3 regions of the Metabacillus hrfriensis genome follow, and region 2 is predicted to be linked to each of the others. Evidence: predicted binding sites of a transcription regulator. Region 2 holds the regulator's gene; each other region holds the start of a gene.
What was found. The regulator LexA, encoded in region 2, represses DNA repair genes until DNA is damaged. The targets are predictions, from matches to a motif close to CGAACATATGTTCG.

Region 1: the regulator LexA is predicted to act here: its motif matches at 3,198-3,211, upstream of QLQ22_RS17295 (DNA polymerase IV).
Region 3: the regulator LexA is predicted to act here: its motif matches at 2,652-2,665, upstream of QLQ22_RS17205 (Y-family DNA polymerase).

Annotation. Positions count from the first base shown of each region.
Region 1 covers NZ_CP126116.1:3,490,269-3,495,176, forward strand. Annotated here, with positions in the region: gene QLQ22_RS17280 (MFS transporter) at 1-3, opposite strand, end outside; gene QLQ22_RS17285 (YqaE/Pmp3 family membrane protein) at 121-306, opposite strand; gene gndA (NADP-dependent phosphogluconate dehydrogenase) at 409-1,821, opposite strand; gene QLQ22_RS17295 (DNA polymerase IV) at 1,939-3,180, opposite strand; gene msrA (peptide-methionine (S)-S-oxide reductase MsrA) at 3,481-4,008, opposite strand; gene QLQ22_RS17305 (M20/M25/M40 family metallo-hydrolase) at 4,078-4,908, opposite strand, start outside.
Region 2 covers NZ_CP126116.1:2,422,856-2,427,763, reverse strand. Annotated here, with positions in the region: gene QLQ22_RS12100 (DUF896 domain-containing protein) at 144-374, opposite strand; gene QLQ22_RS12095 (YneB family resolvase-like protein) at 442-1,092, opposite strand; gene yneA (cell division suppressor protein YneA) at 1,106-1,420, opposite strand; gene lexA (transcriptional repressor LexA) at 1,579-2,199, shown strand; gene QLQ22_RS12080 (magnesium transporter CorA family protein) at 2,297-3,754, shown strand; gene QLQ22_RS12075 (DUF6584 family protein) at 4,348-4,836, opposite strand.
Region 3 covers NZ_CP126116.1:3,473,903-3,478,810, forward strand. Annotated here, with positions in the region: gene QLQ22_RS17190 (iron-sulfur cluster biosynthesis family protein) at 14-337, opposite strand; gene QLQ22_RS17195 (CDGSH iron-sulfur domain-containing protein) at 623-820, shown strand; gene QLQ22_RS17200 (YolD-like family protein) at 984-1,313, opposite strand; gene QLQ22_RS17205 (Y-family DNA polymerase) at 1,331-2,593, opposite strand; gene QLQ22_RS17210 (YqzH family protein) at 2,873-3,064, shown strand; gene QLQ22_RS17215 (SDR family NAD(P)-dependent oxidoreductase) at 3,360-4,154, opposite strand; gene QLQ22_RS17220 (MBL fold metallo-hydrolase) at 4,165-4,908, opposite strand, start outside.

The DNA.
Region 1 (4,908 bases), 1.1 Mb from region 2:
CATGTGATCCCGCCTTTTTATTTCGTGTACCTAATGAAATATACGCGCTCCATCCAAAATCGTCAACCAATTTGAATTCACGAAAAAACCGGACATCCGCTTACATGCCCGGCCTATCTATTAATAATGAGTGCCATATTTTTTTGCTCGTTTATCTGCCTTCGCATCTTTTACAACCAGTACCGCATGAATGGCTCCCGGAATATAAAAAATCAAAGTTAATATTAAATTCAGGAGAGCCTGAAATGGTTTTCCGACAAAAAGCACCGCTGCAGGCGGCAATAAGATGGCCAGTAAATAAAGCATCCGTTTTCACCCCATTCAATCATTCTGTTTCTTTTTTACCCAGATATCATAAGGAGAAAACAAAAAGAAAACACGGCGCAGATGGCACCGTGTTTTCTTTTTTTATTTTGACATCCATTCCGTATGGAAGATACCTTCTTTATCCGTACGCTGATACGTATGAGCTCCAAAATAGTCGCGCTGTGCCTGAATAAGGTTGGCAGGAAGCGTTTCTGTCCGGTAGCTGTCATAGTATGATAACGCAGCTGAGAAGCTAGGCACCGGTACTCCCTGTTCAATCGCAACCGTTAAGACTTTGCGAAGAGCTCCCTGGTAGCTTTCTGCAATTTCTTTAAAGTATGGATCAAGCAGCAGATTTGCAAGGTTTGCATCACGGTCATATGCATCTTTGATTTTTTGCAGGAATGCAGCGCGAATGATGCAGCCGCCTCTAAAAATCATGGCGATATCGCCGTACTGAAGATCCCACTTGTATTCATCTGAAGCTGCTCTCATTTGAGCGAAGCCTTGAGCATAAGAACAGATTTTACTCATATAAAGAGCTTTGCGCACAACTTCAATCAGTTCTGCCTTATCGCCTTCAAAAGGAGAAACAGCAGGTCCTGATAAGATTTTGCTTGCTTTCACGCGCTCATCCTTCATGGCAGAAATGAATCGTGCAAAAACAGACTCTGTAATAATCGGCAGAGGAACACCTAAATCAAGGGCGCTTTTGCTTGTCCATTTTCCAGTGCCTTTTTGGCCTGCAGTATCTAAAATGACGTCAACAAGCGGCTTTCCTGTTTCTTCATCCGTTTTAGTGAAGATGTCTGCAGTGATTTCAATTAAATAGCTGTCAAGTTCGCCTTGATTCCAGTCCGCAAATACTTCATGCAATTCCTCTGCAGATAGACCAAGAACATTTTTCAAAATAAAATAAGCTTCTGAAATCAGCTGCATGTCGCCGTATTCAATTCCGTTATGGACCATTTTCACATAATGACCTGCACCATCAGGACCGATGTATGTAGTACATGGATCACCATCAACTTTTGCAGAAATCGCTTCGAAAATAGGCTTTACTAGATCGAATGCTTCTTTTTGGCCGCCAGGCATAATTGATGGCCCTTTAAGTGCCCCTTCTTCACCGCCGGATACGCCAGTGCCGATAAAGTGTATGCCGCTCTCGGCAAGGTCCTTGTTGCGGCGCTGTGTGTCAGTATACAGCGTGTTTCCGCCGTCAATTAAAATATCCCCTTTATCTAAATGAGGAAGCAATTGTTCAATTGTAGCATCTGTTGCAAAGCCCGCTTTAACCATCAGTAAAATTTTGCGGGGAGTTTCAAGTGACTGAACAAATTCTTCAATGCTGTATGTACCAACCAGATTTTTACCGCTGTTTTCTTTCAGCATCTCCTCTGTTTTATCAGAAGAACGATTATAAACCGATACGGAATATCCGCGGCTTTCTATATTAAGAGCGAGGTTTTTGCCCATGACGGCCAAACCGATGACGCCAATTTGCTGTTTTGACATTATGTTACTTCCCTTCTCAATCTATTTTTTATATACAGAGCTCATGTATACAGTTACATGGATTCTTCATGTAAAAATAACACAGGAGCCTTGCTTTTATCAAGTAAAGCGCCTTAATTATTCCCTTAAAAAATCTTTATTAAAACTTGTGCCGCTTGTTTTATCATCTTCTGATTTGTCCACTTTCATCCCGCGTTTCACCATGCTGCCGCCATATTTTCTATTAATATCTTCAATCGTTTTGTAAAGAGGTTCTTTTTTTGCGTCCTCCTGAAAAGAAAAAAGATCCAGCTGCTTATAAGCATCTTCTTTCGGAACGAGATCCTGGCATGTTACGCCAAGAAGCCGGATTGGTTCACCCGTCCAGTGCTTATCAAACAGCGCTTTAGCATGTGTAAGAATATCCTCTGTCTCAACAATTGGGTTATTCAGTTTCTTACTTCGAGTATATGTGCTTCGGTCAGAATAACGAATCGTCGTAAAGATTTTCGTGCCGAGAACATCCTTTCGTTTCATTCTGCTGCTTACTGAATGTGACAGACGGTTCAGAGTTTCATACAGGATTTTTGCCTCTGTCGTATCTTTTGATAAAGTAGTTGAGTTTCCAATGCTTTTAAAATCATAGATGGAGTCAGGGTTTACCTCTCTTTCATCTATTCCATTTGCTCTTTTTTTCAGGCGCTCGCCGTTGATTCCGAGAAGCTGCTTTAATCCGATCGCATCAGCACCTGCAAGGTCTTTTATCGTCTGAATACCAATTGTTTTTAATTTCTCGGCCGTTTTTTCTCCAACCCCATGCATTTCGCTTACAGGAAGGGGCCATAGGGTCTTATCCAGCTCCCGCTTTCTGAGTACAGTGATGCCGAGGGGTTTTTTCATGTTGGATGCCATTTTGGCGAGAAATTTATTAGGTGCTACACCAATGCTTGCCGGCAGCAAAAGCTCTTCCATCAGCCTGTCCTGAATGGTCTTAGCGATTTGAAGAGGGTTACCCTCCTTTAAAAACTCCGTTAAATCCATATATCCTTCATCAATTGAAACGGGCTCTACCAGATGTGTAAACTCCCGTAAAAGGCCGAACATGGCTTTAGAGGCTTTTCTGTAACGGTCAAAGTTTGGTTTTCGGACAATCAGTTCAGGACAATGCCGTTTCGCCTGCCAAAGCGGCATGGTCGTTTTCACTCCCTTAGCCCTCGCTTCATAACTGCAAGTAACCACAATTCCTTTTCGTTCTTCAACGTTTCCTGCAATTGCAAGCGGCTTTCCTCTAAGTTCGGGTTCAAAAGCCATTTCAACAGATGCATAAAAGCTGTTCATGTCCACATGTAAAATTACTCTTGGTCCACTTAGCTCTTTCATCTTATTCATCTTCTTTCCAAACAATCGTTCTCTTTCCATTTTATCATATAATCCAAAAAAGCCGCCATCAGGTAAATGGCGGCACTGTTCATTTTTTCCGACTGTCCTTTAAATCTGAAAGGGACCTATGATGAAGGCAAGAATCAGTTCCCTAATCTGCTCTTAAACAAGAAAGGCGGCCGTGGAAAGGAAGGTACCCTGCTGCACACTTTGACAAACTATTATCGGCACAAAGCGAAAATACTATTTAAAAACTTCAAAAAAGCTCGCTGTCTTGTTATAAGGCAGTGAGCTTCGTTTTTACTTCTTCCAATTTTTCTTTATAAATTCTTCTCTTCCGGATTCTTCTCTTTCTTGCTTATATTTCTCCGGATTTTTCGCATAAAACTTTTGATGATATTCCTCTGCATGGTAAAAAGGAGCTGCCGGCAGGATTTCAGTTACAATCGGCTTTTTAAAGCGCCCGCTCTCTTCAATCGCAGCTTTTGACTGCTCTGCTCTTAGCTTTTGCTCTTCTGTATGATAAAAAATGGCTGTGCGGTACTGGCTGCCCCGGTCAAAGAACTGACCGCCATCATCTGTCGGATCAATTTGCGGCCAATATAACTCGAGCAGTCTTTCATATGAAAATACTTCAGGTTCAAATGTAATTTCCACAGCTTCCAGGTGGCCTGTTTCACCTGTTTTAATTTGTTCATAAGAAGGATTTTCTAATGTTCCTCCTGTATAGCCAGAAACAACCTCAATGATCCCAGGCTGCTCGTCAAACGGCTTCACCATACACCAGAAGCATCCTCCGGCAAAAGTTGCTTTTTCTCTCTTTTTCATGCTGAACACCTCTATTTTCTGAAATAAGAAACAGCAGGAGCAATCGCTGCGCCTGCCATTCTTTTTGGATTATTCGCCTTTAGCTACTTCCTCAATGATTGCGACAACAAGCTCAGCTGTTTTCACAAGCTCTTCTATCGGCATCTTTTCATTGGTTGTATGGATATCTTCATACCCGACTGCCAAATTCACAGTTGGAATGTCAAACCCGGCAATAACATTGGCATCGCTGCCTCCGCCGCTTGTTTGAAGCTCGCTTGTCCGGCCGATTGCTGCTGCCGCTTTTTTAGCGACCTCTACAACATGATCTCCCTCGCCAAATTTAAAGCCTGGGTACATTACTTCAATATCCACTTCAGCACGTCCGCCCATTTCAGCAGCAACGCTCTCAAAAGCTTCTTTCATTTTCGCCACTTGAGCTTCCATTTTTTCAGAAACCAAAGATCTCGCTTCAGCCAAGATATTCACTTGATCGCAAACAATGTTTGTTTGCGTGCCTCCTTCAAAACGGCCAATATTAGCTGTAGTTTCTTGATCAATTCTGCCTAAAGGCATTTTAGCAATTGCTTTTGCAGCAATCGTGATCGCAGATACGCCTTTTTCAGGGGCGACACCAGCATGAGCCGTCTTGCCAAAAATGGTTGCTTTTACTTTAGCTTGTGTTGGAGCTGCAACAATAATTGTCCCGACTTTTCCATCACTGTCTAATGCATATCCGAATTTTGCCGTGATCTGAGATCCATCAATGGCTTTCGCTCCTACAAGGCCTGATTCTTCACCGGCAGTAATAATAAATTCGATTTTTCCATGAGAAATATTATTTTCCTTCAATACACGAACGGCTTCAAGCATCGCGGATAAACCTGTTTTATCATCAGCACCTAAAATCGTCGTACCGTC
Region 2 (4,908 bases):
CTTTCTTATCATAGCGGTACACACTTTAGGATACAACCATTAATAATGAAATGTAATAGTGCATTAAGATGTGTAAGAAACTATTCTAATGTATTATGTGCAAATTGAAAAGGAATACATCACAAATTGACGTATTCCTTTTATTAATGAAGGTTTCGCTTCTTCTCATCTTTTAGTTTTTGAGGTGTTACATCCGTACCGTTTGGGTCGAGGATCGTAACGCCTTTTAATGTATTTTTCATGGAACCGCGAAACACCTGCAGGTATTCCTGTCTCAGGCTTTGCTGTTCTTTTAGTTCTTCAGGTGACAAAGCGCTTGATTTAGCCTTTTTTGAAAGTTCATTGATTCTAGCCATTTTTTCTTTTGAAAGCATAATGGTAACTCCTTTTTGTAGATAGATTCACTATGCTATCGTACTAAAAATGACTGTAAAAGACAACTTATTGGTCTCCTGATTGTTTCATATATTCCTGATATCTTCTATGTACTGTTGCCTTTGAAACATCATGGCCAAAGCCTCTCAAAGTAGCAGCAATTTCTGCAAATGTCAGTTTGTTTTGTTTTAAGCGGACAATTTCTGAAACAGGAAGCTCTTTTTTTTCCTTCCCGGGGCTCCCATGAATATTAGACAGGTTATTTTGAGGTTTAAACCCGTTTTGGACCGCACGCTGCATGCCTCTTTTGATTTTCAGATTATGAATCTTTCTCTGATATTCTTCAACAATGCTGACGATTTCAAGCACCATAGAATCAGCTTCTGAGAGCAGAAGCCTGCCGTTATGTGTAACGGAATAAAGTGTTATTCCCTCTTTTAGAAGAAAATGAATGAGTGCAATTCTGGCGTTTCCCCTCCCAAGCCTTGTTTCATCCTGGATCAGGATTGCATCCACCTGCTGATTTTTGATGCAGTCAAACAGTTCAAATATCCCGTCCCTCTCTATATCATAGCCGCTGGCCTGCTCTTCAATCACTTTTACAATATTCATGCTGTGCTGCTCAGAAAGATTTATGAGCTCTTCCTTCTGTCTTAAAAGAGATGTTTCCTGTTCTTCTTTCACTGTGCTGACTCTGCAATAGATGATGGCGTTCAGTGTTCTCACTTCCCTATTTCTTGCTTGCTATTTGATTGACCTCATAAAAGGCTGTCTTCTCAATGGGTATAAAGACTTGTTCACCAGGTTTAATTACTGCAGTCTCCATACCGTTTTTTTCCTGTACCCACTCGACAAAATCTGACTTAGAAAGATTATGATGTTCTTTAAATTTGTCAGCAATACTCCAGATGCTGTCCCCTTCAGTAACTTCTATATTTACGTAGTGATCCATTCTGTCTTTTTCACCAGTATAAGATAAAGCAAAGACAGCAACAATAACGACGATAAAAAATGAGAGTAAATAAGAAAAAGATTCTTTCAACATAATCCCCACCTCGAAATAGAATGTTTGTTCGCACTTTTGATATTTTTAGTATAATGCGAACAAACGTTTCTGTCAACGGATTTTTTCGAACTTATGTTTGTATGCACAGGAAAAACATGCTATAATCAACATAAATTACAGGACGCGAGGTGCATAAGATGACAAAATTATCAAAAAGACAGCAGGATATCTTAAACTTCATCAAATTAGAAGTTCAGAAAAAAGGTTATCCGCCTTCTGTTCGCGAAATTGGCGAAGCTGTCGGCCTTGCTTCTAGTTCAACTGTCCACGGCCACCTGGCCAGGCTAGAGAGCAAGGGACTAATCAGACGCGATCCAACTAAGCCCAGAGCCATTGAAATTTTAGAAGAAGAGACTTCACATATTCCAAGATCAAATGTTATAAATGTTCCGATTATCGGTAAGGTTACAGCGGGTTCCCCTATAACAGCCATCGAAAATGTTGAGGAATATTTTCCGCTTCCTGATACGTTTGCAGCAGCAGATGATCAAGTATTCATGCTCGAGATTATGGGAGACAGTATGATAGAAGCTGGAATTCTGGACGGGGATATGGTAATTGTTAAACAGCAAAAAACAGCAAATAACGGAGATATCGTAGTTGCCATGACAGAAGATGATGAAGCAACAGTAAAACGTTTCTTTAAAGAAAAAGACTTCATTCGCCTTCAGCCTGAAAATTCAACCATGGATCCTATTATTCTGCGAAATGTTTCAATTTTAGGGAAAGTCATTGGGGTTTACCGGAATATTCATTAAAAATCTTTGCTGCTCAGCAAAGATTTTTATTTTGGCGTTTTATGCTCTTTAACAAGGGGAATATATAATAATTGATAAAATTTAGAAGAGGTAACCTATGAATTCCAATATTATTCATGATGAAATAACCATACTGCGAACGAATTGCCAATTCATTTTTCCCTTTTCATGGGCTCAGGACTGCACTAAGGAGTTAATTGAGGAGCTGTTAGCCAACGGGTTTGAATTTTTTTCAATTGAGAATGTTAAACAGCAAAATAAATATTACGGGGAGAGCATTGATATCCCGCATAAACGTTTGAATCATTATTTTATGCCGTACATAGAACAAATCTTATTCCCTGACAAATATAAAGAAAAAGCGATAAACCGTTACTCAAAGCCTTTAAATTTGAAATGCAGACTTGATACTGCACACAATTCATTTTCTTTGAAGGTTCATTCAATTGATATCTACCTTTGTCCTTTCTCTATCGGAATGGTAACGATTCGAACAGACCCTTACAATAACAATGAAGATTTCTCTTTAAGTGATGCACTGGATTTTATGGATCATTTTCGCGTTCTCGAGCCCTCAATTACAGAAGAAAAAGGTACTGTTCTCTATTGTGGTGAAAAACGTTTTGACAAGACTCAGGATTTTATCTTCCAGGACCTTTGTCCATTCATCGTCCCCTTCATAGAAAAAAGCGAGAATGATCAATCAACTTATCTGGGCAGCCTTCCTTATTTTATTGATGAAAGAATGTTCGTATCCAGTTTTTTAATGGCTGCTCCTGATGATCAAATAACAAATAACGATTTATTCAGAATCGGACATATGAATGGATATAAAGAAAAAAAACAGCCATACATCTCTGCAACCAATCAAAAGTACATCGAAAAATACGTAAATGATCATGTTTATGACAGGTGGTCCCCGGATAGTTTTCATATTATCAGCGACCATACATTTACATGCATCAGCAGAGACAGCAAAAATGAAAAACTCATTGCTGAAGAAATGTATGGCCAGCTATATTACAATATGATTCTGCACTTATTTTATAAAATTGTCCTTTTAAAGCTTTCATACAGTTATTCACAGCTCTATATTGACCAAAAACAAGATAAAATGGACAAACTGATCAGATCGATTGCCAATTTTACCGCCAAATATATTTTTTCTGAAATCAGCAGCCGGACTGAGGGACAAGAGCTTTCTGTTTTGATGAAAGATCGCTTTAAAATTGAAACTCTTTACAAAGAGGTAATAAACACGATGGACAGTCTTTATCAAAATCAGGAAAAATTTGCAAGTAAACGTCATAATTCTCTATTGCTGATCTTAACGACTTATACTGTTATTTCCGGGATTTACGGAATGAATCTGGTGATTGAAGACTGGCGGGGGAAAATTGAGTGGAGCAAGCTTGCCGGTTATTCTGTTTTTGAATATATTTCGCTCGTTGTAGCTTTATCAGGTATTGCTGTAGGGAGTGTACTTGCCGGGATTGCAATCATAAGACTGCTTAAAGACTATTTTGATAAGGGAAAATCTGAAAACCTTGACTGAGTAATGCCGATGCTTTTTTCTATATTAATTACACAAAAACCCCTCAACATCTGCTGAAGGGTTTTTGTGTAATTAATATTGATACATATACTGTTCTCTTTCCCAAGGGTGAACTTGAGTTCTGAACATATACTTTGTGTTTTTTAAGTTTAATTAGGTAATAAAACCTTATTATATCAATACTTTTGAAAAATTAGTGAGTTATTAATTATATTAAAGTTGATACTTTGGTGGTCAAAAAGTGGTCAATTTTGGGGTCAAAAAATTATTGATATTGTATTTAAACATTATATATCTTTTATACTTTATTGAATTGATATGGTCTCGCCTTCAATATCATCTATTTCCACATCGTTACTTTCAAGTTCCTCAAATTTACTCAATATGAATTCCAAATCTTCGTTTAAAACAATATATACCTCCGATTAAAAGCAGATCTTATTTAAAATAGATTATACCATCAAACATAAAAAACATTTTAAAAGTTACCAAATGGCGATTACACTTTGCTGCAATCGCCCCCGATTGTTGAATAACATTTGATTTACATTAAAACATTAGTAGTTTTTGATTAGCTTTCCATTTTTGCTGGATCAAAGCCAATTAAAGAGTGAGTATACTCCTATTATTGCAAAGAGAATTGTTAATATTATTATCGAAAAGCAACCAATAACAAATAATTTATCATACAATGAATCGTCAGGTTCTTCCTGCAGTTTTTCTTTCACTTTATCTTGTACAGGTGAAATTACCTGATCTAATTCCAGGTTTTTTAAAATTTCATTGTCACCTTTAAATTTTAAAGCTCTTGCTATAAGGAAAGGATCATTTCCCATAGTTTTTTCAAATTGAATACAAGCTTGGATCATTTCCGGTGTTTTATTCTTTTCTAAATACCAGTAGCGACCTGCCATTGATGGATATTTTAATGTGAAATAGATGTCCCCCAACTTTCTGCGGAGCTCTAACTCATTTGGGTAAGTTGAAATTAACCCGTGTAGTCTATCCCTTGCTTTGCCTAAATCATTTTTCTTAATGTCCTCTTCAATCTTCTTAATAGTCTTAACTGGTAATTTTTCTATGTAAAACACCTCATTTATCTTCTTAGGATAGTTGCTTCCTAAACTAAACTATCCTATTAGCTAATAGTCAAA
Region 3 (4,908 bases), 1.1 Mb from region 2:
CTTTTTCTCCACCTCACTTTACTGTCAAGCTCATGCGGGGATTCAAGATTTGCGAAGGACATGTCAGCATGTATGTGTTTGCTGTTTCATTAAAATCGATGGTCATTTTTTCATCTAAGAAAACCATTTTAGATTTCTCAACAAGAACTGAAAATGCATTTGTTTCGATTTCCAGATCATCACTGTCTTTTTCATCTATGAGCCAAAGTGCCGTAACACCGCTGACAACGCAGCCGCAGCCGTCTGTATCATATTTTAGTTTGATGTGCTTACCTGAATTCTCCTGTACGTTCCCTGAAATTTTTTTGATTGCTCGATCTGTCCATTTTATTTCCATCATCTATGTCTCCTCATTTCAGCTTGCTTACGGTCATTTTATCATAAGTTTCCAAAACACGCATAAGGTGAAAATTCATCAAAAAGGGATGATTTTGCCCTTTTTGATGATTAGTTGAACCAATCGGGCTTTTACGGGCAGGTTTCCCCACTGATTACTTTATAGAGCCATAAAACATGGAGTCGGGGATATTACTGCCCGTTAATGCGGGATGAGAGCTTGCTTTGTCACATTGGAATGCCCGAATGAATACTTGTGTGTATAGAAAAAAGGAGGTTATAAAAGATGGATAAAGTTCAAATTAAAGTGAATGATAATGGATCGCTCCGTGTCACCGGTGATGTGGAATTAGTTGATGCAGAGGGCAGCGTGTTTCAAACGAAACAAAGCTTTTCCCTTTGCCGCTGCGGGTTATCAAAGAGGATGCCGTTTTGTGATGGATCTCACAAGGGGACGTTTCAGTCAGTTGTGCGCGCTGAATAAGGCCGCTGATAAATTCACTATGTTGAAAAAGTTTTATAGCGAAAAACCTGATTTTATTAGCCGTTTCGAGATTTTTATTAGCCAAACTTCTGATTTTTATAGCTGAATTGCCATTTTCATTAGTCAAATTGCAAAACCAAAAAAGACTGTCTCAAAAGACAGTCTATTTCTCGCGGATATCTGTTATTTTGTTCAATGGCAGATCAAAGCGGGCTTCTTCTCCATTCACGATCCGAATGCATCCGCGGATCGGATCTACATAATGCACATATCCTTCCTGCACATGGAAACCATGATTTTCATAGTACGTAAAAGCAAGCTCACGGTTTTCTTCCATGGCAAGACTGATCAATTCATTGAAATGCTCCAGCTGCTGCTCATCCACCGCAGGCTTGGCTGCATATCCCTGTTCGATCTCAAGCTCCCGTAAAATTTTCACATGCTCAGGCAGCATCATGGATGTCCATTTGATATTGCCCCGGTCCCGAATCATGACGATCCCTCCTTTTGTTAAGCTTTATGTCCGCCGACAAGCTTGGCGCGGTGCCTCGCGGTGCCGGCGGTTGTATAGGAAACGGCGCGCAGCAGGGCATCTGAGCCGTATTTTCCCCGAATGGAGTCCATCACATAACCGAGGATCTGTTCTTTTTCACGGTTAGGCTGAAACAAATCCAGCTGCATTTCGGCATCATCTTCAATATTGGACAGAGCAATTGAAATTTTCCGGACGGTTTTATTTGCATAAAATTGATCAAATAATGCGATGCATGTTTCGTAAAGCTCCATTGTGATATTGGTCGGCTGGCGCATCGTCCGGGAGCGGTGAAATCCGCCTCCAAGTTCATCGTGACTGTAGCCGATCCCAAGGCTGACTGTTCTGCCCGCTTTCCGGTGGCTGCGTGCTCTTCTTGCGACTTCCTCGCACATCTCAAGGATGACATGCTTCACTTCTTTCGGGTCGGGATAGTCCCGCATTAAAATCTGGCTTTTGCCGAAGCTGATCTGCCCCTGCAGAATCGGTGCACCAATTTCAGACAGGTCCACGCCCCAGGCATGATAATAGAGCTGATTTCCCATAATGCCGAATTTTTTCTCCAGGACCTCAAGCGGATGACGCGCAAGCTGCCCCACATTAAAGATTCCCATCCGGTTCAGTGTTTTTTCAACCTGGCTGCCGATGCCCCACATTTCCCGGAGCGGCGCGACCTTCCAGAGCTTTTCCTTCACATCATCGTACGTCCATTCCGCAATTCCTTTTTTCTTCGCCTCTAAATCAAGGCAGATTTTAGAGAGCAGCATATTAGGACCGATGCCAATCGCACACGGGAGGGAAAATTCGCGTTCCATATCATCTCTGATTTTGTCTGCAATGGTCCAGGCATCTCCCCATATCCCCTCGACTCCATCGACTTGAATAAAGCTCTCGTCCACACTGTACGTATGGATGGCATCCTTTGGAACGTACCGGTGGAAGAGACGCGTAAGCTCGGTTGAGATCCGGACAAAGGAGGCCATCTTTGCATTTACAATGCGAATGCGGGGATCTTTTGGAATTTCGAACAAACGAGATCCGGTTTTAATGCCAAATTCCTTTTTCAGACAAGGTGAAGCTGCAAGCACAATACTCCCCTGCCGCTCTGTATCGCCGACAACAGCTAAATGGCATGTCAGCGGATCGAGTCCATACAGGACCGCTGCGCAGCTTGCATAAAAGCTTTTCATGTCAATGCACAGAATTTTTCGTTTTGGAAATTGACTGTAATCCTCAATCATAGTTCTTACTCCTCATGACAGAATATATGTTCGTTTCTATTGTATGATTAATAGTAAGCGAATATACGTTCGATTTCAATGGTAGTTTTTCCCGCGAAAAGCGGAATCGCCCGTTTAACTCCGGGAGTCAGATAACTTTGCTGACGAATCCGTTCTGGCCGAGGAGTTGGGCGGCGGAGCTGGACAATGCGTAAAATTTTATAGATCCTATACTCCTAAAACACCGGCTTGGCATCCGCTGAAAACCCGCTTATAATCATGTGTAAGAAGAGGTGGAACATGGATGAAAAATGGATTTATAAAATGATTCAGCAATCCTTTCAGCAATATGAGCTAGAGGGATCACTTAGTGAAAAAGAAGCACATGATCTTGTGGCAAAAGTAATAGAAAAAAAGCAGCAGGAAGAAACGGAATGGTTTGAAGTAGTTGAGGATGTTGTGTATGGATATGTGACGAATCAGGAGCTATAGTCAGAAAAGCGAAACAGGCCATTCAGATATGGCAGGGAGATAAGAACTCAACAGAAAAGGGCAGGTTTGACCCAGCCGCTTGTATCATACAGCCGAAATGAGGATTTTCACAGCCGTTTTTGCAAATCTTTCAGCCTTTTCGGATTTTAATCAGCCAAAGCGTTTTTTTTTGCTTCTGCCGTTTGTCAGCCGAATACCGCAAGCAGAAAAATTCAGCCGGCAAGCGAACAGCACAATGTTATTATCCCGAATTCCCCTGTAAAAGCACAAAACCGGCCGATGGGCCGGTTTTGTTTTATTTCCTTGATAACGCCTTCCCCGCCACTTTTTCAAACAAACGGGGCATAAGCTGATAAAAGCTGCTGCCCGCATTCATCCAGCCGGGCAAGTTAATTTCACGCCTGTCAGAGAGCATGGAGCCCACAATCTTCTCTGACACCCTATCAGGATTCAGCATAAAACGCTCCACATTTTTTACATAGTTGCCGCTTTGGTCGGCGATTTCGAAAAAGTCTGTTTTAATAGGGCCAGGATTAACCGATGTGACATGAATATTCGTTTCTAAAAGCTCCATCCGCAGGCTGTTTGTAAACCCGAGCACGGCATGCTTGGAAGCAGCATATAAGCTTGATTTAGGCGTGGCAAGCTTTCCTGCCTGTGAAGCGATATTGATGATGTGGCCATCGTTTCGCTTCTTCATGGAAGGAAGCACCATTTTTGTGCATGCGATTAAGCCGAAGACGTTCACTTCAAACATCGATTTCATTTCCTCAAGAGTAGCATCCAGAACAGTGTTGAAAATACCGAATCCGGCATTATTAACCAGAACATCAATTTGCGGAATGTCATTCATCATCTGGTCAAATGTCTGCTGAACAGCATTCAGATCACTGACATCGAGCTGATAGTAAAGACAAGAAACATGGTAATTTTTTGTAATGTGTTCAGCAGCAGCAGCCAAACGGTCCGATCTTCTCGCAAGTAAAATGGGATGTCCGCCGCTCTTAGCCACAAGCACCGCCATTTTTTCGCCAATTCCGCCTGACGCTCCTGTTATGACTACGTAGCGGTTTTTCAGTCTTTCATTCATTTCGTACACCTCAGCAAGAATAAATTTTCTTTGCTCCCTCCATATGCCCTTTAATTTCTCCCAATGCCTCTAAATAATCCAGCTGTCCAACCGTTTCCGACATAGTGAGCATCATTTGTCTTTTATAAAGATGCGGAAAGAGCCTCTGACAAGCTTCAAATGCTGTCATCGGTTTTTCTTTTATATAGCCGCGCACTTCAAATGCACGTTCCTCCTGTTTTTTCAAGCGATAGCGAATGAGTTCATGCGGCTGCAGCACCGTTTCCCCATGTCCTGAAAATACGTTTGAAATTGGAATTTTCAGCAGGGATCTAAATGATTCATTAAATTGGATCTGAGGTCTTGGCCGCTCTCCCCCATCCATTGGAGGCTCAAGCAGCGGATTTGCCGAAATATGCTGAAGAAGATGATCGCCGCCAAACATCAGGCCATCCTCCGCACGGTAAAGGGCGATATGCGTTTGGGCATGTCCCGGGGTTTCAATCACATGCCAGCCGTCCATGCCAGGAACAGAGTCTCCTTCCCTGAGAGATGATGTTAAGTTCCGTTTGCATGCATATTTCATCGACGAATCAAACTGAGCCAAATAAGGAAGCAGCCGCTCATCAATGCCAAATTCCGTGAACAGTTTCATAAAGAATTCTTTTTGAGAAGCCATAAATGACTCATCCTGCATGATCCAAGGCGCATTATATGGATGCCCGGTCACATCCACCGATTGGGGCAGGTAATCAAGCAGCCCGACATGATCTGG